3 regions of the Micromonospora sp. CNZ295 genome follow, and region 3 is predicted to be linked to each of the others. Evidence: predicted binding sites of a transcription regulator. Region 3 holds the regulator's gene; each other region holds the start of a gene.

Region 1 (7,971 bases), 5.9 Mb from region 3:
GCCTTGTAGACGGTCATGCACTGGTCACCGGCGAGGATGTTCTGCAGGCCCTGCGGGGTCGCGTCCTGGCCGGTCACCGGAACCTTGCCGTTGAGCTTGTTCTTCTTCAGCACCGAGATCGCCGCGTTGCCGAGGCCGTCGTTCGCTGCCAGCACGCCGTCGATCTTGCCGCCGGTCTGGGTCAGCATCTGCTCGAAGATCACGCCCGCCTGGGCGTTGTCCCAGTCCGGAACCGCCTGGTCCGGGCCCTTGGCGAACTCACCCGCGTCGAACTTCGGCTTGAGGATCGAGTCGTACCCGTTCTTGAACAGGGTGGCGTTGTTGTCGGTGGGGGAGCCGTTCAGGTATGCCACGACCGGCTTCTGGACGCCCTTGTCGGTCAGGCACTTGGCCAGGCCCTCGCCCTGGAGCTTGCCGACGGCCTCGTTGTCGAAGCTGACGTAGTACTCGGCGGAGCCGCCGAGGGTGAGGCGGTCGTAGTCGATGGTGGCGACGCCCTGCGACTTGGCCTTGTCGAGGACGGCCTTGCCGGTGCCCGAGTCCAGGTTGACGATCATCAGGGCGGTCGCGCCGTTGGTGATCATCTGGTCGGCGATCGTCGAGAACTGGGACTTGTCGCCCTGGGCGTTCTGGATGTCGTAGTCGACGTCGGCGGCCTTGAAAGCCTCCTCCAGGAACTTGCGGTCCGCGCCCTCCCAGCGGGCGGAGGACTTGCTGTCCGGCAGGATCACGCCGATCTTCGGCTTCTTGTCACTACCACCGGCCTGGTCGCCGCCGGAGTTGTCACCGCAGGCCGCCATGCTGCCGGTGGCCAACAGGCCCGCGGCGGCAGCGGCGAGGAAGCCCTTGCGCATGTGCAGGGTCCTTTCGAAGGTGGGGGATGGTGGTTGTTTTGTTGTGCCCGGCAACGTATTCCGCGCTCCACGGCCGGCACAAGACCGTCGAGGTCGCGAGTTTGTTGTGGGCAGTAACAATTCGGCAACGCCGCTGAAGTTCAGGCGTCACGTGGCGGCGAGCGCTCTCTCGACGGGCACTCCAGGCGAACCGGATAAGCGCTGGTCGCCCGGCCGGGCGGACCCTCGGCACGATTGGGCCGCGGCGCGCGCACGGGTGGTCAGGAGGAGGCGATCCGTGCGGTCGAGGCGTCGGTGAGGATGACCAGATCCTGCGGGGCCAGTTCCAGTTGCAGCCCCCGCCGGCCGGCCGAGACGTACACGGTGTCGTGGCGCAGCGCGCTCTCGTCGAGCACCGTCGGCAGGCGCTTCCGCTGGCCGAGCGGGCTGATGCCGCCCCGGACGTACCCGGTGGCGCGCTCGGCCACCGTCCGGTCGGCCAGTGCGGCCCGCTTGCCGCCCGCCGCGGCGGCCAGGGCCTTGAGGTCCAGTTCGCCGGTCACCGGGACCACGGCGACGGTCAGCACGCCGTCCACCTCGGTCACCAGCGACTTGAACACCCGTTCCGCCGGCACGTCGAGGGCCGCCGCGACCAGCGCCCCGTAGTTCGGGGCGGCCGCGGAGACGTCGTACGGATGCGTACGGTGGGCAACCCTCCGCTTCGCCAGCAACGCGGTCGCCGGCGTCCCCTGTCCCGCCACGCCCGCCAACCTAGCGCCACCGCCTCCCGCCCGCCTCCGCGTGTCTCCGCCTGTCTCCGCCTGTCTCCGCGTCGATCATGAAGTTATCGACGTGGGCACCGGGGCGTGTCGTGGCAATAACTTCATGATCAACTAGTGGGACGTGGGTCGGGCTAGGAGGACCGTCGGGGTGTTGGTCACGCGGGTCAGGATCAGGCTGGCGGGCTGGTCGCCGGCGAGTTTCAGGTCACGGCGCAGCTTCTCCGGGTCGAGGGCCGAGCCGCGCTTCAGGATCTCCACCCGGCCGACCCGGCGCTCGCGCAGCAGGGCGCGCAGCCGTTTCAGGGAGAACGGCAGCACATCGGTGATCTCCAGGCAGCGGGCGAACGGTGTCGGCGCCGGGGTGTCGGCGTACAGGTAGGCGATGGTCGGGTCGGCCAGGTTGGCGTCGAGTTCGCCGGCCAGTTCGGCGACGAGGTGGGCGCGGACCACGGCCGGGTCCGGGTCGTACACGTACCGCCGTACCGGCCCGACCGGGGCCTCGACCGCCCCGGAACCGGTCAGCTCGTGCGCGGTCGGGGTGTGCGAGGGGTGCCCTGCTGTACCGGCGGCGTCAACGAGGGGCCCTTCCTCCAACACGGTCGCGCGGCGGGGGACCCGGGCCAGCGCCCCGCACCAGAGCGTGGCCTCCACCAGGTCGCCGTCGACGCTGACCCACTCCGCCTCCGCGCCTGCCGGGATCAGCGCGTGGTCCAGGCCGGGCGCCACCTTCACCACCGTGCGCGGCACCCGCTCGGCGAGCCCGACCACGAAGCCCCACGGTGGCGAGTAGGCGTTCGGGTCGAAGACCCGCCGGCCCGACTTCCGGCGGGCGGGGTCGCAGAAGACCGCGTCGAGCCGGGACACGTCGAAGCCGGTCGCGTCCCCGGTCGCCACGGTGAACCGGTCGGCCAGCCCGGTCGCCCCGGCGTTCGCGGCGGCCAGCGCGGCGGTCACCGGGTCGGCCTCCACGCCGTACACCCGGATGCCGGCGCGGGCGGCGGCGATCCCGTCCGCGCCGAGCCCGCAGCCGAGGTCGGCCAGGGTGGTCACCCCGGCGGCGCGGAGCCGCTCGGCGCGGCGTCCGGCGACCACCCTCCGGGTGGCCTGCTCGAGGCCGGCCCTCGTGAAGAACATGCCGGCGGCCGCGGCGCCGAACTTGCCCACCGCCCGCCGGCGCAGCTCGGCCTGGGTGAGGGCCGCCGCGGCCAGCCGGGCCGGCACCCCGGCCGAGCGGAGCGCCGCCGCCGCGGCCAGCGGGTCGCCGCCGGCCACCTCGGCCGCCGCCGCGAGCGCGGCCAACCCCTCGGGGGTACGCAGCTCCGTCAGCTGTTCCAGGTCCACCCGGCCATTCTTCCGGCCGGTCCCGGACGGGACGGCCCGGGGCCGGCGCAGCATGGCCCCCGACGAGTGTGATGTCAGCGAGGTGTCGGGCAGGCGGCGACGAAGGCCCGCCAGCTCTCCGGGGTGAAGGCGAGCACCGGGCCGGCCCGGTCCTTGCTGTCCCGCACGGCGACCACGCCGGGCAGGTTGTCGGCGACCTCGACGCAGGCGCCGCCGTTGCTGTTGCTGCGGGTGGACGTGCGCCAGGCGGCGCGGGTCAGGTCCATGACGTCGCCACTTCCTCGATCAGGCGGGCGGACTGCCGGCGCGGCAGCGCCTCACCGGCCACAGTCTCCCAACGCCGTCCCAGGCTGGCAAGGTCGTTCGGGCCGTCCACGGTGTGGCCCCGGAGCTGGTTGTCGAGGTGCGCCAGCTCGGTGCCCTCGGTGAGCCGGGCCAGGATGAAAGGCCCGTTGAGCCCGACGTGCCACGGGGTTTCGGCCGGGACGATCCGCACCTGGACGTGCGGCTGGGCGCCAACGGTCAGCAGGTGGGCGAGCTGCTCGCGCATGGTCACCCGATCACCGACCTGCCGGCGCAGCGCCGCCTCGTCGAGCACCGCGACGAGCAGCGGCGGCGCGTCGCGGGTGAGTACGCTCTGCCGGGCCAGCCGGCTCAGGACCCGCTCCTCGATCTCGTCGTCGGTCAGCGACGGACCGGCCCGGAGTATCGCCCGCGCGTACGCCTCGGTCTGGAGCAGGCCGGGGATCACCGCCGGGTCGTACCAGCGCAGCGAGACGGCGTCCCGCTCGACCTCCTCCCACGGGCGGAACCAGTCCGGTGCGGCGTGCAGCCGGATCAGCTCCAGCAGGCCGACGAAGACCGCCGGTCTCCAGCACCGTGTCGACCCGGGCCAGGTAGTCCGGGCTGAGCGGCTTCTGGCCGACCTCGACCGCGCTGATCGCGGACGAGGAGTAGTTGATCAGCTTGCCCAGCTCCTCCTGGCTGAACCCGCGCGCCTGGCGGGCCCGGCGCAACTGGTCGCGCAGGAAGCCCAGTGTCGGTACCCCGGTCATGCGTCGCCCCCCGTGTTCCGGTCGATGCCGGAACGTAGGCGCCTGATCACGCACGATGGAAGCGAATGCCGGCGTGTTGCGGTGAAGAGTGGCGGGACAGTGGCGACGCGCCGGGTGTCTCGCTGGCACTCTCCTTGACGGAGTGCTAGCCGAGGAATAACCTGCGATTAGCACTCTCACCCTGAGGGTGCCAATCTCCGGGCGCTGCGTCCGGGGGTTGACGCCAGGCGGACCGGCACCCGCGACGACGGCCCCGCCCGGTGGCATGTGGCAGATTGACACTGGTCGGCATGTCCGACCGGTAACGAAACCAGTACCCCAGGAGGGTATGCCCGTGACTACCGCGACCAAGGTTGCGATCAAGCCGCTCGAGGACCGGATCGTGGTCCAGGCGAACGAGGCTGAGACCACCACGGCGTCGGGCATCGTGATCCCCGACACCGCCAAGGAGAAGCCGCAGGAGGGCACCGTCCTCGCTGTCGGCCCGGGCCGGATCGACGACAAGGGCAACCGCGTGCCGATCGACGTCAAGGTCGGCGACACCGTCCTCTACTCGAAGTACGGCGGCACCGAGGTCAAGTACGCCGGCGAGGAGTACCTGGTGCTCTCCGCCCGCGACGTCCTCGCGGTCATCGAGAAGTAAGCAACCGAGCAGTGTCGTTGCCCCGGTCCGGCTCGCCGGGCCGGGGCGACGTTGCTCTGAAGGGACATTCATGGCGAAGATCCTGAGCTTCTCGGACGACGCGCGGCACCTGCTCGAGCACGGTGTCAACGCCCTCGCGGACGCGGTCAAGGTCACCCTCGGCCCCCGCGGGCGCAACGTCGTCCTGGACAAGAAGTTTGGTGCGCCCACGATCACCAACGACGGCGTCACGATCGCCAAGGAGATCGAGCTCACCAACCCGTACGAGAACCTCGGCGCGCAGCTGGTCAAGGAGGTGGCGACCAAGACCAACGACGTCGCCGGCGACGGGACCACCACCGCGACCGTGCTGGCCCAGGCGATGGTCCGCGAGGGCCTGCGCAACGTCGCGGCCGGCGCCAACCCGACCGGCCTCAAGCGGGGCATCGACGCGGCGGCCGCCAAGGTCTCCGAGTCGCTGCTCGGCAAGGCCGTCGAGGTGTCCGACAAGGCGGCGGTCGCCCACGTGGCGACCGTCTCCGCGCAGGACGCGACGATCGGCGAGCTGATCGCCGAGGCGATGGAGAAGGTCGGCCGCGACGGCGTCATCACCGTCGAGGAGGGCTCCACCCTCGCCACCGAGCTGGAGGTGACCGAGGGTCTCCAGTTCGACAAGGGCTTCATCTCGCCGAACTTCGTCACCGACGTGGAGGCGCAGGAGGCGGTCCTGGAGGACCCGTACATCCTGATCACCACGCAGAAGGTCTCGGCGATCGAGGAGCTGCTGCCGCTGCTGGAGAAGGTCCTGCAGAACAGCAAGCCGCTGCTCATCATCGCCGAGGACGTCGAGGGCCAGGCCCTGTCCACCCTGGTGGTCAACTCGCTGCGCAAGACCATCAAGGTCTGCGCGGTGAAGGCCCCGGGCTTCGGTGATCGCCGCAAGGCGATGCTGCAGGACATGGCGATCCTCACCGGTGCCGAGCTGATCGCGCCCGAGCTGGGCTACAAGCTCGACCAGGTCGGCCTCGAGGTGCTCGGCACCGCCCGGCGCGTCGTGGTCGACAAGGAGAACACCACGATCGTCGACGGCGGCGGCCAGGCCTCCGACGTCGCCGACCGGGTCGCCCAGATCCGCAAGGAGATCGAGGCCTCGGACTCCGAGTGGGACCGGGAGAAGCTCTCCGAGCGGCTGGCCAAGCTCTCCGGCGGCATCGCCGTCATCAAGGTGGGCGCGGCGACCGAGGTCGAGATGAAGGAGCGCAAGCACCGCATCGAGGACGCCATCGCCGCGACCAAGGCCGCGGTCGAGGAGGGTACGGTCCCCGGCGGCGGCGCCGCCCTGGCCCAGATCCTTCCGGCGCTCGACGACGACCTGGGCTTCACCGGTGACGAGAAGGTGGGCGTCTCGATCGTGCGCAAGGCGCTGGTCGAGCCGCTGCGCTGGATCGCGCAGAACGCCGGCCACGACGGCTACGTCGTGGTCCAGAAGGTCGTCGGCAGCCAGTGGGGCCACGGCCTCGACGCGGCCACCGGCGAGTATGTGGACCTGGCGAAGTCCGGCATCCTCGACCCGGTGAAGGTGACCCGCAACGCGGTCGCCAACGCCGCGTCGATCGCCGGCCTGCTGCTCACCACGGAGAGCCTCGTGGTGGAGAAGCCGGCGGAGCCGGAGCCGGCCGCGGGCGGCCACGGCCACTCGCACGGCCACGGCCACAGCCACCAGCACGGCCCGGGCTTCTGACCCGCGCCACAGGCCCGTCCGGGGCGCACCGCCGTACGCGGCGGTGCGCCCCGACGCGTTCCCCGGTGCTTACGGAACGCTGACGTGCCTACCGGCTCCCGCCCCGATCGGAAAGACTGGTCCCCGTGACCACCACGACGCGCCGCCACGCAGCCCTGGCCGGGGTGACCGCCGCCGCCGTGGCGATCGGCTCGGCCGAGCTGGTGGCGGTGCTGACCGGCCCGCGGTCCGCGCCCCTGGTCGCCGTCGGCGGGTTGGTGGTCGACACCGTGCCCGAGCCGCTGAAGCAGGTCGGCATCGCGCTCTTCGGCACGTACGACAAGATCGCCCTGCTGGTGGGCACGGCGCTGGTGCTGGCCGCGTTCGCCGCGCTGCTCGGCGTGCTGTCCCGGCGCCGGCTGGCGTACGGCCTGGCCGGCGTCGCGGTGTTCACGGCCCTGGGGATCGCGGCGGCCCTGACCCGGGCCGGCGCGGACGCCGGCGACACCCTGCCGGCGCTGGTCGGCGGTGGGCTCGGCGCGCTGGTGCTGTGGGCGTTCGTCGCCGGCCCGTGGGAGTTGGACCCCTGGCCCTGGCGGTCGCCCACGCCCGGCCCGGAGCCGGAGGGCGGCGCGGAGGAGACCGCGCCGGGCCCGGAGTCGAGGCGACGGTTCCTGGCCACCAGCGGTCTGCTGCTCGGGGCGGCCGGCGTGGCCGGACTCGGCGGCCGGTGGCTGGCCGGCCGGCGCGGCGTCTCCGCGGCCCGCGACGCGGTCACCCTGCCGCCCCCGGTGTCGCCGGCACCCGCCGTCCCGGCCGGCGCCGACCTGAATCTGCCCCGCCTCGCTCCCTACGTCACCCCGAACGCCGGCTTCTACCGGATCGACACCGCCCTGGTGGTGCCGCAGGTGGACCCCGCCACCTGGCGGCTGCGGATCCACGGTCGGGTCCGTAACCCGGTCACGCTCAGCTTCGACGACCTGCTGGCCCGGCGGCTGGTCGAGCGGTACGTGACCCTGGCCTGCGTGTCGAACGAGGTCGGCGGTGACCTGATCGGCAACGCGCGCTGGCTCGGCGTGCCGCTCAAGGAACTGCTGGACGAGGCGGATCCGGAGGACGGCGCGGACCAGGTCGTCGGGCGGTCGGTCGACGGGTGGACCTGCGGCACCCCCACGGCGGTGCTGCGCGACGGGCGGGACGCGCTGCTGGCGGTCGGCATGAACGGCGAGCCGCTGCCGGTCGAGCACGGCTTCCCGGCCCGGATGGTGGTGCCGGGGCTGTACGGCTACGTGTCGGCCTGCAAGTGGGTGACCGAGCTGGAGCTGACGAGTTTCGCGGACTTCGACGCCTACTGGGTGCCGCGCGGGTGGTCGGCGCAGGGCCCGGTGAAGACCCAGTCGCGGATCGACACGCCGCGCCCGCGCAACCGGCTGAGCCCCGGTTCGGTGGTGGTCGCCGGGGTGGCCTGGGCGCAGCACCGCGGCCTCCGCCGCGTGGAGGTCCGCGTCGACGAGGGACCCTGGCGGGAGGCGGTCCTCGCCCCGGCCGTCTCGGTGGACACCTGGGTGCAGTGGTCGTGGCGCTGGGACGCGACGCCGGGGGAGCACACGCTCCAGGT
Region 2 (7,971 bases), 5.6 Mb from region 3:
TCGCCGCCGGCGTGGGGCTCGCCGTCGCGGTCGTGCTGGCGGTCGCGTACGGGGTGCTGCTCGCCCGGCGGCACGCCGCGCGGCCCCGGCGGGCGGTCGCCGGGGTGGCCGCCGCCGTCCTGCTGGCGACCCTGGGCGTGGTGGCCGCCGGGCCGGGGCAGCCCGGCCTGCACGGCGAGCGGCTGTTCGTGGTGCTGCGGGAGCAGGCCGACCTGAGCGGCGTCCCCGCCACGACCGGTCGCGCGGGCCGGGACGCCCGGACCGCCGAGGTCTACCGGCGACTGGTGGAGACGGCCGAGCGCACGCAGGCCGACCTGCGCCGGGACCTGCGCCGGTTCGGGCTGGACCACACGCCGTACTACCTGGTCAACGCGATCGAGGTCGACGGCGGGCCGCTCGTGCGGGCCTGGCTCGCCGGCCGTCCGGAGGTGGACCGGGTGCTGCTCAGCCAGCGGGTCCGTCCGCTGCCGGCACCGGCCACCCCCACCCGCGGAGACGCGCCGCCGCCAGCCGGTCCGGAGTGGAACATCCGGCTGATCGGCGCCGACCGGGTCTGGTCGGAGCTGGGCGTCAACGGTGCGGGCGTGACCATCGGCAGCTCGGACTCGGGTGTGGACGGTGCCCATCCGGCGTTGACCGACGGCTTCCGGGGTGGTGACGACTCGTGGTACGACCCCTGGGACGGCTCCCCGGTCCCCACCGACGGGGGCGGGCACGGCACCCACACGCTGGGCAGCGCCGTCGGCCGCGGCGGTGTCGGGGTGGCCCCCGGCGCCTCCTGGACCGGCTGCGTCAACCTGGGCCGCAACCTCGGCAACCCGGCCTACTATCTGGACTGCCTCCAGTTCATGTTGGCGCCCTTCCCACCAGGCGGCGACCCGTTCACCGACGGCCGCCCGCAGCGCGCGCCGGACATCCTCACCAACTCGTGGGGCTGCCCGGCGCTCGAGGGCTGCGACCCCCGGGTGCTGCGGCCGGCCACCGACGCGCTGGACGCCGCCGGCATCCTGGTGGTGGCGGCCGCCGGCAACACCGGTCCGCACTGCGGCTCGATCGACGACCCACCGGCGCCGTACCCGGACGTGCTGACCGTCGGCGCGGTCGACCGGCAGCGCCGGGTGACCGACTTCTCCTCGCGCGGGCCGGCGCCCGGCGGCGCGGCCAAGCCCGACCTGGTCGCTCCCGGCGCCGACGTGCTCAGCGCGCTGCCGGGCGGCGGGTACGGCGAACTCAGCGGCACGTCGATGGCGACCCCGCAAGTGGCGGGCGTGGCCGCGCTGATGTGGTCGGCCAACCCGGCGCTGGTCGGTGACCTGGCCACGACTCGACGGATCCTGGCGGAGACCGCCGGGCCGGTCCCGGTCGGCACCGGAGCGTGCGGCGACGAGCGGAACCTCGCCGGCGCCGGCCTCGTCGACGCGTACGCGGCCGTCCGCGCCGCCCGGGGGTGAAAGGAAGGGCCCCTTCCTGACGCCTCCGGCGGTAAATGGGCCCCTTCTTAACAGAAGCGCCCCGGTGATCTAGGGTCGGCGTCCATGGACGTGGAGATCGTCGAGCTGACCGCGGACGAGCTGCCCGCCGTGCTGGAGCTGTGCGGCCGGGCGCTGGACCTGCCCGAGGACGCGGCCGAGGCACCGGCCATCGTGGACGTGCTCTGGGCCCGCGCCGCCGCCGACCGGCCGCTGGTCCCGCTGGGCGCGTACCGGGACGGTCTCCTCACCGGCGTGCTGATCGCCTCGCTCTCCGGCCGCGACGGCGCGCAGGGGCACGTGGACCTGGTGGCGGTGGACCCGGCGTACCGGCGGCGCGGCGTCGGTCGGGCGCTGCTGGCGTACGCCGAGGAGCGGCTCGCCGCGCTCGGGGCGACCGAGGTGCTGCTGGCGGGGAACCCGCCGCACTACGCCTGGCCGGGCATCGACGTGCGCTACACGCCGGCGGTCTGCGCGGCGCAGGCGCTCGGCTACACGCAGGACCGCACGGCCTGGAACATGACGGCCGACCTGTCGTACGACGAGAGCCCGGCCCTGCGCACGACCGCGCCGGCGGAGCAGCGGCTGGCCGGCCAGGGCGTGACGGTACGCCGCGCGGAGCCGGCGGACCTGCCGGCTTTGGCGGACTTCGCCCGGTCGGTGTTCGGCGGCACCTGGGACGCGGAGCTGGCCGGCTCGGTCGGCCGCGACCGGGCCGGCTGCCACCTCGCCGAGCGCGACGGCGCGGTGCTGGGCTTCGCCGCCTGGGGTTCGTCGCGGCCGAGCTGGTTCGGCCCGATGGGTACGGCACCCGCCGCCGAGGGGTCGGGGATCGGCGGCGTGCTGCTCCGCCGCTGTCTGGCCGACCAGCGTGCGGCCGGGATCACGGCGGCGCAGATCGGCTGGGTGGGCCCGGTCGGGTTCTACTCGGGCAGCGCGGGCGCCCGGATCGAGCGGGTGTTCTTCCTGTACCGGAGGACGCTCGGGGATCGATAACGGGCGAATAGGATAGATCACCTGATAGCGTCATTCGCCCGCGTCGCCCATCGACGCCCCCTACCGTTTCGGTAGAGGAGGCACCATGACCACGGACGACGAACGGACCGGGCCGCTGCCCTTCGACCGCATCGACTTCGGCGACGCCGAGCAGCGGGCAGAGATGGACGGCGCCGACGAGCCGCCGGACGACGAACCGGTGGCGGTGGTGGACGAGCCGGTACAGGTGCGGCAGCCGTACGACCGGACGCAGAAGCGGCGCAACCAACGGCCGCTGCCGACGTAGGAGAGACCCGAAAGGGGCGGACCGCTGACGCGGCCCGCCCCTCCCGGTGTCGTGGAGCTGGACTCAGAAGTCCATGTCCCCGCCACCCGGGCCAGCCGGGGCGGCCGGGGTCTTCTCCGGCTTGTCCGCCACGACGGCCTCGGTGGTGAGGAAGAGCGCCGCGATCGACGACGCGTTCTGCAGCGCCGACCGGGTCACCTTGGCCGGGTCGATGATGCCCGCGGCCATCAGGTCCACGTACTCGCCGGTCGCGGCGTTCAGGCCGTGACCCGCCTCGATGTTGCGGACGTGCTCGACGACGACGCCACCCTCGAGGCCGGCGTTGACGGCGATCTGCCGCAGCGGAGCGTCCAGCGCGATCTTGACGATCTGGGCGCCGGTCGCCTCGTCACCGGTCAGGTCCAGCTTGTCGAAGGCGGTCTTGCCGGCCTGCACCAGCGCGACGCCACCACCCGGGACGATGCCCTCCTCGACGGCGGCCTTCGCGTTGCGGACGGCGTCCTCGATGCGGTGCTTGCGCTCCTTCAGCTCGACCTCGGTGGCCGCGCCGACCTTGATCACCGCGACGCCGCCGGCCAGCTTGGCCAGCCGCTCCTGCAGCTTCTCGCGGTCGTAGTCGGAGTCGCTCTTCTCGATCTCGGCCCGGATCTGGTTGACCCGGCCCTGGATCTGCTCGGCGTCGCCGGCACCGTCGACGATGGTGGTCTCGTCCTTGGTCACCACGACCTTGCGGGCGCGGCCCAGCATGTCGAGGCCGACGGCGTCCAGCTTGAGGCCGACCTCCTCGCTGATGACCTGGCCACCGGTGAGGATGGCGATGTCGGTCAGCATGGCCTTGCGGCGGTCACCGAAGCCCGGCGCCTTGACGGCGACCGACTTGAAGGTGCCCCGGACCTTGTTGACCACCAGGGTGGCGAGGGCCTCGCCCTCCAGGTCCTCGGCGATGATCAGCAGCGGCTTGCCCGACTGCATGACCTTCTCCAGGATCGGGAGCAGGTCCTTCACCGAGGAGATCTTGCTGTTGACGATCAGGATGTACGGGTCGTCGAAGACGGCCTCCATACGCTCCGGGTCGGTCATGAAGTAGGCGGAGATGTAGCCCTTGTCGAAGCGCATACCCTCGGTGAGCTCAAGCTCCAGGCCGAAGGTGTTGCTCTCTTCGACGGTGATGACGCCTTCCTTGCCGACCTTGTCCATCGCCTCGGCGATGATCTCACCGACGCTGGTGTCACCAGCGGAGATGGAGGCGGTGGAGGCGATCTGCTCCTTGGTCTCGACGTCCTTGGCGAGCTTCAGCAGCTCCTCCGAGACGCTCGTGACCGCGGCCTCGATGCCCCGCTTCAGGGCCATCGGGTTGGCACCGGCGGCCACGTTGCGCAGGCCCTCGCGAACCAGGGCCTGGGCCAGGACGGTCGCCGTCGTCGTGCCGTCACCGGCGACGTCGTCGGTCTTCTTCGCGACCTCCTTGACCAGCTCGGCGCCGATCTTCTCGTACGGGTCCTCGAGCTCGATCTCCTTGGCGATGCTCACACCATCGTTGGTGATGGTGGGGGCGCCCCACTTCTTCTCGAGCACGACGTTGCGGCCCTTGGGGCCGAGGGTCACCTTCACGGCGTCGGCGAGCTGGTTCATGCCCCGCTCGAGGCCGCGGCGAGCCTCCTCGTCGAACGCGATCATCTTGGCCATACGGCGTTGTCCTCCTGGACACTCACGGGCCACCCGAGGGTGTGCCCCGGATGGGCCGTCTGGTGTACGCACCTTGGGACGTCGCCACCTGGCGACGACGACGTCCGCAGGCCGGGCCGGATAGCCCGCGACGACCGGCCATGTGCCGCACCCGCGCCTCCTGACGCCCGTGCGGCCGTGGCCCTACCGCCCCGACCATTGGCACTCACGGTCTGCGAGTGCCAATGACTTGTTTAGCACTCTCCCTTGCCGAGTGCAAGCACGATCGCCCCCGTCAGCCGAGTTCGGCCGCCAGCCGCGTGGCGTTCACCGGCTGCTCGTGGGCGCGCTGCTCCGCGTACGTCACGACCAGCCCGACCTGCTGGGCCAGGTAGGCCGGGAGGGGCAGCAACTGGGTGATCACCAGCACGAGGAGGAACCCGACGGCCGTCCCCGGCGACTCCAGGGGCGCGGTGCCGAACGGCAGGGTGGCCACGCCCTCCAGCGCGCCGGCCAGCACCGACACGACGATCACCACGGCGGCGATCAGGGCCACCCGGCCGAGCACCAGCCCGAGGCGGTCGTGGAACATCCGGAAGGAGCGGGCGATCGGGGCCTGCCGCTCGAAGAGGTAGATCGGGCCGGCCAGGCTCAGGGCGAACGCGAGGTAGATGCCGGGGAGCACACAGAAGCACACGCCAACGGCGACCAGCAGGCCGATCAGCAACGTCCAGCCCCACAGGCCCGGCGCGCGGCGCAGACCGTAGCGGAGCGCCGCGCCCAGGTCGACCGGCTCGCCGGCCGCCTGGCGGGCGATCACCCAGGTGCCCGCCGCCCAGCCGATGCTCTGCACCAGGCCGACGAGCACCGCGCCGACGAGGGCGATCCCGAACAGGGTGACCAGGTCCCCCACGAACCCGTCGGGCAGCGCGGCCGAGTCCTCGGCCAGGGCCGCGTCCCACTCGGCGGACGGGTCGACCGCGTACGTCAGGAGCCCGATCAGGACGGCCGGCAGCACCTGGGTCAGCAGCAGGATCGGCAGCAGCAGGCTCCAGCCGCGCCGGACCGCTCCGGTGCACCGGTCGAACCAGCCAGCCAGACCGGCCCCGGGCGGGGGGACCAGCGGGTCCGCCGGGTCGAACCCGGCCGCGGACCAGCCGGCGAAGGCCTGCCCGGGCCACACCGGTGCGCCCGGCTGCCACGGCCCGGCCGCACCCCATGCCGCGGCTCCCGGCCGCGGTGGGGCGACCGGGTCCCAGGAGTGGCCACCCGGCTGCGCAGCGGCCGGGTCCCAGGAAGACCCACCCGGCTGCGGGCCCGTCGGGTGCCAGGGGTAGGGCGGTGCGGCACCGGACGGGCCGGAGGGAGCCGCCGGAGGCGGTACGGCACCGGACGTCGGATCCGGATCATCCGGCGGCGGAGACGGCACGGTCGGGGGTGGCTGGTCGGACACTGAACCCTCCTCAGCGACGGCTGGAACGGTTCATGATCTTCCCTGGTGCGGTGCCGGCACCGCACCCCCGGCCGGCCATGCTTCGCGGGAGCACCGCCGTCGTCGGTCGGCTCCGCGGCGGAGCCGAGGGCCGCTCAGGCGATGACGCGCACCCGCTCGGCCTGGGGACCCTTCTGGCCCTGGGCGATCTCGAACTCCACCCGCTGGCCGTCGTCCAGCGCCTTGTAGCCGTCCATCTCGATGGCGGAGAAGTGGACGAAGACGTCCTGGCCGCCGTCGACGGCGATGAAGCCGTAGCCCTTTTCGGCGTTGAACCACTTCACGGTGCCCTGTGCCACGGTGCACTTCCTCACTCTGCGCGGCGTCTCACTCACCCCGCCGCGACCGGCGCTCCGGCCCGCGGGGCGGCACCGGTTCGGCGATCGGCGACGGCCGCTGAATCGGTGACCGAAATCGCACGCTACACGAGGCGTGACGGCGGCGCACGACCACAAATCGGGCATATTCCGAGCGATCCACATTGCTCGTCGTCGCTGTGGTAGGCATGCGGGATGGCGAGTACTCCGGGTGTGCCCGACCCGGGGCAGGTCGCGGTGCGGCGGGCGCAGGTCCGGCGGGTCCGACCGGCGGACGCCGCGCGGATGCGGGCCCTGCGGCTGGAGATGCTCGCCGACGCACCGCTGGCGTTCCTGGAGACCATCGCCGACGCGGCCGCCCGGCCGCACGCCGAGTTCGCCGCGCGCGTCGCGTACACCTCGTCGGGCACCCGGACAGCGCAGTTCATCGCGGATCCGGGCGGTGGCCGGCTGGTCGGGCACGCCGGCGGCACGGTGGCACCGGAGGAGCCGGGACTCACCGTCGTGTACGCCGTCTACGTCACCCCGTCCTGGCGGGGCAGCGGGCTGCTCGCCGACCTGATCGAGGCGGTCGCCGGCTGGTCGCGCGCCTGCGGTCGGCCCGAACTGATGCTGGAGGTCGTGGTCGGCAACGACCGGGCCTACCGGGCGTACCAGCGGCTGGGCTTCGTCGACACCGGCGTGCGCGTCCCGCACCCGACGGTGCCGACCCTCACCGAACTCCAGATGCGCCGCCCGGCCTGAGTGCCCCTCGGGTGAACCGGGGCCCCTTCCCAAGCACCAGGCGTTGAGAAGGGACCCTCCGTGCCACCTCAGACGTGGCGGCGGCTCTGGACGACGCGGAACCGGTTCGCGACGTACGCGCCGTCGGTGAGAGCGGCGTTGGCGGCCGCGTTGGCGCCGCTGCCGTGGAAGTCGGAGAAGGCCGCCGACTGGTTCACGAACACGCCGCCGGTCAGGTTGGCCGACAGGTGCACGCCGACCTCGATCGCCGCCGCCTCGGCCGCGTCCAGCACCGCCTCGTCGGTCGAGTAGACCGCGGCGGTCAGCGCGCCCTTCTCGCCCACCGTGGAGCGCAGGACCTCCAGGCTGTGCTCGGTCGAGTCGGTCGCGATGGCGAACGAGATCGGCCCGAACCACTCGCGGGAGTAGGTGGCGGTGTCACCGGCGTCCAGCTTGACGATGGTCGGCGTCCGCACCACCGCGCCGGGGAAGGCCGGGTGCTCGACGGTACGGGACTCCAGCACCGGCTCACCGACCTTGGTCACCTCGTCGAGGCGCTCCAGCACCCCGTCGTTGACGATCGCGCCGGTCAGCTCGACCCCGCGCGCCGGGTCGGCGGTGAGCTTGCCGACCGCGCCCGCGATGCCGGCGGCCACCTCGTCGAAGCTCTTGTGGCCCTGGTCGGTCGCGATGCCGTTCCGGGGGATCAGGATGTTCTGCGAGGTGGTGCACATCTGCCCGCTGTACAGGGTGAGCGTGAAGCCCAGGTTGCGGCACATCCCGGCGAAGTCGTCGGTCGAGTCGACCACCACGGTGTTCAGGCCGGCCTTCTCGGTGTAGACCTGCGCCTGCCGGGCGTTGGCCTCCAGCCAGTCGCCGTACTCGGTGGAGCCGGTGAAGTCCACGATCTTCACGGACGGGTGCAGGGCCAGCGTCGACGCGAGCTTCTCGCCCGGGGCCTCCGCGGCGAGCTGCACCAGGTTCGGGTCGAAGCCGGCTTCGGCGAGCACCTGACGGGCGTAC
Region 3 (7,971 bases):
CGGCGACGGCCACCTGGTGGTCCGCGCCGACCTCACCGACCCGGACGCGGTCCGCGCCATGGTGGACGAGGCCGCGACCCGCCTGGGCGGGCTGGATGTGCTGGTCAACAACGCCGGCGTGTACGGCGAGCGGGACGACCCCCACCCGGTCTTCGGCGCCTCCTACGAGGAGTGGCGGGCACGCTGGCGGCGGGTGGTGGAGACGAACCTGACCGGCGCCGCCAACGTCACCTGGTGCGCGGCGCAGCACATGCGGGAGCGGGGCGGCCGGGTCGTCAACGTCTCGTCGCGGGGCGCGTTCCGGGGCGAGCCGGAGCAGCCGGCGTACGGGGCGAGCAAGGCGGGCCTGAACGCGCTGGGCCAGTCGTTGGCGGTCGCCCTGGCGCCGTACGGCATCGCCGTCGCCACGGTGGCGCCCGGCTTCGTCGAGACCGACATGACCACCGAGCACCTGAGCGGCGAACCGGGCGCCGCGATCCGCGCCCAGTCCCCCTTCAACCGGGTGGCCCGGCCGGAGGAGATCGCCGCGGCGGTGCACTGGCTGGCGAGTCCCGCCGCGGAGTGGGCCTCCGGCACGATCGTGGACCTGAACGGCGCCAGCTACCTCCGCACCTGAGCAGGGGCAGGTCACCAGCGGGACAGGCGGGTGGAGAGGACGGACAGGGCCGCCACGCCGGCCGTCGAGGTACGCAGCACCGACGGGCCGAGGCGGACCGGGCGGGCGCCGGCCTCCCGGAACGCGTCCAGCTCGCGGTCCGCGATGCCCCCCTCCGGGCCGACCACCAGCACGATCTCACCGGTCGCCGGCAGCGCCACCGTCGCCAGCCGCTCGTCGGCCTCCTCGTGGAGGACGAACGCGGCGTCCGCCCCGGCGAGCCGGCGAACCACCCGGTTCGTCGACTCGTCCGGCGAACCGGCGATCACCGGGAGCCAGGGCCGACGGGCCTGCTTGGCCGCCTCGCGTGCGGTGACCACCCACTTCTCCCGCGCCCGTACGCCCCGGTCACCGCGCCACAGGGCGATCGACCGTTCGGCCGCCCAGGGCACGATCTCGTCCACCCCCACCTCGGTCATCGCCTGCACGGCCAGCTCGCCACGGTCCCCCTTGGCGATGCCCTGCACCACCACCAGGCGCGGGACGGGCGCGTCGACGTACCCGCGGGAGGTGATCTCGAGATCGAGGGTGGCCTTGCCGACGGCGGTGACCTCCGCGGCGGCCGTGCCGCCCCGCCCGTCGGCGAGCAGCAGTCGCTCGCCCGGCCGGAGTCGCTGCACGGTCGCGGCGTGCCGCCCCTCCGGGCCGTCGAGGGTCATCGCATCGGCGGTGGGCAGCGACTCGACGAGGAACAGCGGCGCGGACACGATCACCAGGCTATCGGCCCGGCGGTGGACCGGGGCCGTCAGCCCGAAGCCGCCCACCCGAGCCGGCGGGCCGGAGCCGCCGGCCGTCAGGCGTGGCCGTTGAAGGCGTCGCGCATCCGGGAGAAGAAGCCGCCCTGCTTGGTCAGCTCGGCGACCTCCTCGCCCCGGGTACGCGCGAACTCGCGCAGCATCTTCTCCTGCTCGGCGTCGAGCTTGGTGGGCGTACGCACGTCGAGGTGGACGTAGAGGTCGCCGCGCCCGGTGCCGCGCAGGTGCGGTACGCCGCGGGCGCGCAGCCGCAGGGTGCTGCCCGGCTGGGTGCCGGGCTTGACGTCGACCGGCTCCTCGCTGTCCAGCGTCTTGATGGTGAGGCGGGTGCCGAGCGCCGCTGCCGTCATCGGGACGGTCACCCGGCAGTGCAGGTCGTCGCCCTTGCGGGAGAAGACGTCGTGCGGCCGCTCGTGGATCTCGACGTAGAGGTCGCCGGCCGTGCCGCCACCCGGGCCGACCTCGCCCTGCTGGGCCAGCCGGATCCGCATGCCGTCCTCGACGCCCGCCGGGATCTTGACGGTCAGCGAGCGGCGGGTGCGCACCCGGCCGTCACCGGCGCAGGTCGGGCAGGGGTGCGGGATCGTCGTGCCGTAGCCCTGGCAGACGGTGCACGGCCGGGCCGACACGACCTGCCCGAGGAAGGTGCGCTGCACGGACTGGACCTCGCCGCGGCCGCCGCACGCCTCACAGGTCGCCAGGTGGGTGCCGGCCGCGGTGCCGGCGCCGGAGCAGGTGGTGCAGAGGACGGCGGTGTCGACGGTGATCGGCGCCTCGACGCCGAACGCGGTCTCGTGCAGGTCCAGCTCGAGGCGGAGGATCGCGTCGGCCCCCGGCCGGGTACGCGGGCGCGGTCCCCGGGCGCCGCCGGCGGCGCCCCCGAAGAACGCGTCCATGATGTCCTGGAAGCCGACGAACGGGCCGGCTCCGCCGGGACCCCCCGGACCGCCCGCGCCCCCACCGCCCGGCGCGAGGGGATCGCCGCCGAGGTCGACGATCTGCCGTTTCCGATCGTCGGAGAGAACCTCGTACGCGGCGTTGATGTCCTTGAACTTCTCCTGCGCCTCCGGGTCCGGATTGACGTCCGGGTGGTACTTGCGCGCGAGCTTGCGGTAGGCGCGCTTGATGTCGTCGTCGGAGGCGTCCCGGCTCACGCCGAGGATGCCGTAGTAGTCCCTGGCCACTGCGTTCCGTGTCCTCATGTTCGTCTCGCGTTGCGCCGGCCGCCGGCCCGAACCGGCCGGACGGTACTGCCTAGTTCTGGGCCAGCAGGTCGCCCACGTAGCGTGCCACGGCCCGCACCGTGGCGATGGTGCCGGGGTAGTCCATCCGGGTCGGGCCCAGCACCCCGAGACCGCCGACGATGGTGGCCCCGGGGCCGTAGCCGGTGCTCACCACCGACGCGGCCCGGAGGTTGTCGATCTCGTTCTCGTCGCCGATGCGGACCCGCATGGTGCTCGGCTCGACCTCGCCGATGAGTTTGAGGAGGACGACCTCCTCCTCGAGCGCCTCCAGGATGGGACGGAGCGACCCCTGGAAGTCGAGGAGGCCACCCCGGGCGAGGTTGGCGGTGCCGGCCAGCGCGATCCGCTCCTCGTGCCGCTCGACCAGGGTCTCCAGCAGCACCGTGGAGAGGGTGGTCATGGCGGGGCGCAGCTCGGCCGTGGCCTCGTCGACCAGCGCCTGCACCAGGGGCGGCGTCTCGGACAGCCGGGTGCCCACCAGCTTCTCGTTGACCAGCCGGCGCAGGTCGGTCACGTCGTCGGCGCGGATCGGCCCCGGCAGCTCGACGAGGCGCTGCTCGACGCGACCGGTGTCGGCGATCATGACGAGCATGAGCCGGGTGGTGGAGATGGGCACCAGTTCCAGGTGACGCACCGAGGAGCGGGCCAGCGACGGGTACTGCACGACGGCGACCTGCCGGGTCAGCTGGGCCAGCAGCCGGACGGTGCGGTGCACCACGTCGTCGAGGTCGACCGCGCCGACCAGGAAGCGCTCGATGGCCCGGCGCTCGGCCGGGCTGAGCGGCTTGACGCGGGACAGCCGGTCCACGAAGAGCCGGTAGCCCCGGTCGGTGGGGACCCGGCCGGCGCTGGTGTGCGGCTGCCGGATGAAGCCCTCCTCCTCGAGCACCGCCATGTCGTTGCGGACGGTCGCCGGGGAGACGCCGAGCTGGTGGCGCTCGACCAGGGCCTTGCTGCCGACCGGCTCCTGCGTGGCGACGTAGTCCTCGACGATCGCGCGCAGCACCGCGAGCTTGCGGTCGTCGAGACCCATCCTCCCCACCTCCTGTCGCGCGTCGGCCGCCGGCTGCCCGGGCGGAGCCTGGCACTCGACTGTAGCGAGTGCCAGTCTACGTCGGCGGGCCCGTCACCGCGATGATCAACGACGGGCGAATGGCGCGCCAGGGCACCCCGGCGTTACCGCGCCAGGGCCGATCAGCCGGAGATCCGGGTCGGTGTCGCTCTGGTGCGCGCTTGTGGGCTGCCCCTACCGTGATCCTCATGACTGAACCACCTCGCCCTCCCGGCAGCGGAGAGCCGGGCCCCCAGGGCCCCGACGACCCCACCACGCCACTGTCCGGCCAGCCCGGCAGCGGCGGCTATCCCCCGCCCGGTGGCTATCCGCCACCCACCGGTGACACTCCGCCGCCGGGTGGCTATCCCCCGCCCGGCGGCTACCCGCCCCCCGGCGCCGGCTACCCCACCGGCGGCGCGTACGGTCCGCCGGCCGGCTACGCCAACAACGAGGACAAGACCTGGGCGCTCGTCGCGCACTTCGGCGGCGCGCTCGGCGCGTTGATCAGCTTCGGCCCGCTCGGTTTCGTCGCCCCGCTGATCGCGTACCTGGCCCGCGGCAACCAGTCGCCGGCGGTCCGGGCCCACGCCCTCGCGGCGCTGAACTTCCAGATCGTCTGGTCGCTCATCGCCTTCGTGCTGCTCTTCGTGAGCTGGTGCCTGCTCTTCCTGCCCAGCGTCGCCGTCGTGGTGATCCAGATCGTGTTCGGCATCATCGCCGGCCTGCGGGCGAACGAGGGCACCCTGTACCGCTACCCGATGTCCGCGAGCTTCATCAAGTGAGCCCGACCGGCCGCTCCCCCGGCCGGTCGGCACCGCTCGCGCTCACCCCGGGCGGGTGAGCCGGGCGGGGGGGGCGGTCACGGCAGCAGGTCGCGCACCACGGCGTCGGCGAGCAGCCGGCCGCGCAGGGTCAGCACGGCGCGGCCGGCGGCGAACTCCGCCCTGTCGAGCAGGCCGGTCGCCCGCGCCCGCTCGGCGCCGGCGCGACCGGGCGGGTCGAGCACCTCCAGCGGCAGGCCGGAGGCGAGCCGCACCCGCAGCATCACGTCCTCCATGTGCGCCTCGTCGGCGGTCAGCACCTCCCGGGCCAGACCGGGGGACTCCCCGGCGGCCAGCCGCTTCGCGTACGCCGTGGGGTGCTTCACGTTCCACCAGCGCACGCCGCCGACGTGGCTGTGCGCCCCCGGGCCGAGGCCCCACCAGTCCCCGCCGGTCCAGTAGAGCAGGTTGTGGCGGCAGCGGGCGGCCGGCGTCCGCGCCCAGTTGGAGACCTCGTACCAGGAGAAGCCGGCCGCGCCGAGGGCGGCCTCCGCGGCCAGGTAGCGGTCCGCGGCGACGTCGTCGGACGGGTACGCCAGCTCGCCGCGGCGCATCCGGGCCGCGAGCCGGGTGCCCTCCTCCACGATCAGGGCGTACGCGCTGACGTGGTCCACCCCGGCGGCGACCACCTGATCGAGCGAGGCGGCGAAGTCCTCCGCGCGCTCCCCCGGCGTGCCGTAGATCAGGTCCAGGTTGACGTGCGCGAAGCCGGCGTCGCGGGCCTCCCGCGCGGCGGCGACGGCCCGGCCGGCGCTGTGCCTCCGGTCCAGGATCGCCAGCACCCCCGGCGACACGGACTGCATGCCCAGCGAGATCCGCGTGTAGCCGGCGGCCCGCAGCGCGGCGAGCGACTCCGGGGTGACCGACTCCGGGTTGGCCTCGGTGGTCACCTCGGCGTCCGGGGCCAGCCCGAACGTCCGGTCGATGCCGTCGAGGATCCGCGCCAGATCGGCGGCGGGGAGCAGGGTGGGGGTGCCGCCGCCGACGAAGACCGTGTCGACCCGGGGCGGCGGGCTGTCCCGCAGCACCCGCGCCGCGAGCGCCAGCTCGGCGAGCACGGTGTCGGCGTACTCCTCCCGGCTGGCGCCGCCGCCCAGCTCCGCTGCCGTGTACGTGTTGAAGTCGCAGTAGCCGCAGCGGCTGGCGCAGAACGGGACGTGGACGTACACGCCGAAGCCGCGCGCGCCGACCGAGGTGCGGGCGGTGGCGGGCAGCGAACCGTCGGCGGGGACGATCTCGCCTGCTGGAAGGACGCCGGGCATGGCCACTAGTGTGCCCTTCCATGACCTCTCCCGACGCGCTCGTGCGGGTCGCCACGGCCCGCGGGGTGACCACCCTCACCCTGGACAGCCCGCACAACCGCAACGCGCTCTCCACGCCGCTGATGACGCAGCTGCTCGACGGCCTCGCCACGGCGGTCGCCGACGACGCCGTACGCGTGGTCGTGCTGGACCACACCGGCCCGGTCTTCTGCTCGGGGGCCGACCTGAAGGAGACCGCCGCCGCGTACGCCAGCGGGACCGTGCCCGCCGGGATGCTCGGCGACGTGCTCGCGGCGGTCTGGGAGTGCCCGAAGCCGGTGATGGCGCGGGTGGCCGGGCCGGCCCGGGCCGGCGGGCTGGGGCTGATCGCGGCGGCCGACCTGGCGGTCTGCGCCCAGGAGGCGACGTTCGCGTTCACCGAGGTCCGGATCGGGGTGATCCCGGCCGTGATCTCGGCGACCGTGCTGCCCCGGCTGCACCCGCGCGCCGCCGCCGAGCTGTACCTCACCGGGGACACCTTCGACGGGCGGCGGGCCGCCGACATCGGCCTGGTCACGGCCGCCGTACCGGCGGCGGAGCTGGACGCCGCGGTGGCCCGGTACCGCGACTCGCTGGTCCGGGGCGCCCCGGGCGCGCTGGCCGGGACGAAGGGGCTGCTGCGCCGCCCGGCGTCGACGGACCTGCGGGCCGAGATCGCCGACCTGGCCGCTTTGTCCACCGGATACTTCCTCTCCGACGAGGGTCGGGAGGGCGTCCTGGCGTTCCGGGAGAAGCGCCCGGCGAGCTGGGTGCCGGCCGAGTAACCGGTTTCCGTCCGGACGGCGCGGGAACGTCGGAACCGCCCGGACGGTTCCGGCACGACGGCCCGGCGGACCGTCCGGAACCGGTCGGACGACCCGCGGGGCGCAACGGGGACGTACGCTTGTCGAACTGTCGAACAGGGGGTGCAGGTGCGAACTCGGGCAGTCGTGACGGGCGGCGTCGTCCTCGTTCTCGTCGCCGTGGTCGGGCTGTTCATCGTCCTCCGGCAACTCGGCGACGGGCTGCGGCTTCCGCTCGCCAGCCGGACATGCACGGTGCAGGCGGACGGCCGGGTTGCCCTGGACGCCGATCAGATGGCCAACGCGGCGACGATCGCGGCCATCGGGATCCAGCGCGGCATGCCCGAGCGGGCGGTCGTGGTGGCGCTCGCCACCGCGTACCAGGAGTCGGGGCTGCGCAACCTGGCCGGCGGCGACCGGGACTCGGTCGGCCTGTTCCAGCAGCGGCCGAGCCAGGGCTGGGGCACCCCGGCCCAGATCCGCGACCCGCGGTACGCCACGAACAAGTTCTACGCGGCCCTGAAGAAGGTGCGGGGCTGGGAGCGGATGCGGGTCACCGACGCCGCCCAGAAGGTGCAGCGCTCGGCGTTCCCGGAGGCCTACCAGAAGTGGGCCGACGAGTCGGAGGTGCTGACCCGGGCGCTGCTCGGTCACGCCACCGGGGCGGTCGCCTGCACGGTCGGCGGTGACCCGCTGCGCCGCGGCGCGGCGGCGACCGCGGCACTGACCCGGGGGCTCACCCTGGACTGGGGCCTCGCCGCCACGGCCGCCGCGACCGACCTGACCCGCCTGACGGTCACGGCCGACGACGAGCGGGGCGGCTGGCGGTACGCGCACTGGCTGGTGTCGCACGCGCAGGACAACGGCGTCCGGCTGGTCCGCTTCGGCGACCGGCAGTGGACCGCCGAGAAGGGCACCTGGGACCGGGTGAAGGCCGACCAGGCGGCCGCCCACGTGGTCGCCGAGGTGTTCGCCGCCACCTGAGCCGGCGTCGCCGGCTCAGCCGCGAGCGGCGACCCGCCGGCGGGCCTTCTCCCGGATCCGCTCCGGCAGGTCCTCGGCGTCGAGCAGCCGCGACAGCAGCTCCGGTTCGAGATTCAACGCCCGGAACACCTCGCCGATGGTGACCGTGTGCCCGGGCCGGTCGAGTACCTCGACCGGGTCGCCCGCGCCGATCTCGCCCTCGCGCAGCACCCGCAGGTAGGCCCCGGGCCGGGCCCGCACGGTGAACTGCTTGATCAGATCGGGTACGCCCCAGAAGCCGGCGAACGTCGTGCAGGGCGTACGGGGCATGCTGACCTGGAGCACCGCCGACCCGATCGCCCACCGCTCGCCGATCACCGCGCCGGTCACGTCCAC

The links. Region 3 encodes HrcA, which represses chaperone genes, less so after heat shock. Its sites were predicted from a motif close to GGTTNGCACNCTCNNNNNGAGNGTGCNAACC; they were not measured.
Region 1: groES (co-chaperone GroES) is a predicted target of HrcA. The motif match lies at 4,177-4,207, and genes of this name have one in related genera.
Region 2: groL (chaperonin GroEL) is a predicted target of HrcA. The motif match lies at 4,634-4,664, and genes of this name have one in related genera.

What each region holds. Positions count from the first base shown of each region.
Region 1 is NZ_SHKZ01000001.1:323,419-331,389, reverse strand. Features, by position in the region: gene EV376_RS01485 (substrate-binding domain-containing protein) at 1-854, opposite strand, end outside; gene ybaK (Cys-tRNA(Pro) deacylase) at 1,115-1,594, opposite strand; gene EV376_RS01470 (class I SAM-dependent methyltransferase) at 1,727-2,956, opposite strand; gene EV376_RS01465 (DUF397 domain-containing protein) at 3,031-3,222, opposite strand; gene EV376_RS30645 (DUF5753 domain-containing protein) at 3,213-3,707, opposite strand; partial or broken gene EV376_RS30640 (helix-turn-helix domain-containing protein) at 3,871-4,011, opposite strand; gene groES (co-chaperone GroES) at 4,340-4,654, shown strand; gene groL (chaperonin GroEL) at 4,725-6,374, shown strand; gene EV376_RS01445 (molybdopterin-dependent oxidoreductase) at 6,500-7,971, shown strand, end outside.
Region 2 is NZ_SHKZ01000001.1:641,837-649,807, forward strand. Features, by position in the region: gene EV376_RS03000 (S8 family serine peptidase) at 1-1,451, shown strand, start outside; gene EV376_RS03005 (GNAT family N-acetyltransferase) at 1,536-2,465, shown strand; gene EV376_RS03010 (hypothetical protein) at 2,551-2,751, shown strand; gene groL (chaperonin GroEL) at 2,815-4,437, opposite strand; gene EV376_RS03020 (hypothetical protein) at 4,712-5,599, opposite strand; gene EV376_RS03025 (cold-shock protein) at 6,004-6,207, opposite strand; gene EV376_RS03030 (GNAT family N-acetyltransferase) at 6,421-6,969, shown strand; gene paaN (phenylacetic acid degradation protein PaaN) at 7,038-7,971, opposite strand, start outside.
Region 3 is NZ_SHKZ01000001.1:6,219,753-6,227,723, forward strand. Features, by position in the region: gene EV376_RS28925 (SDR family oxidoreductase) at 1-616, shown strand, start outside; gene EV376_RS28930 (16S rRNA (uracil(1498)-N(3))-methyltransferase) at 628-1,362, opposite strand; gene dnaJ (molecular chaperone DnaJ) at 1,449-2,594, opposite strand; gene hrcA (heat-inducible transcriptional repressor HrcA) at 2,665-3,687, opposite strand; gene EV376_RS28945 (DUF4870 domain-containing protein) at 3,915-4,490, shown strand; gene hemW (radical SAM family heme chaperone HemW) at 4,568-5,791, opposite strand; gene EV376_RS28955 (enoyl-CoA hydratase-related protein) at 5,812-6,594, shown strand; gene EV376_RS28960 (hypothetical protein) at 6,736-7,596, shown strand; gene EV376_RS28965 (MOSC domain-containing protein) at 7,612-7,971, opposite strand, start outside.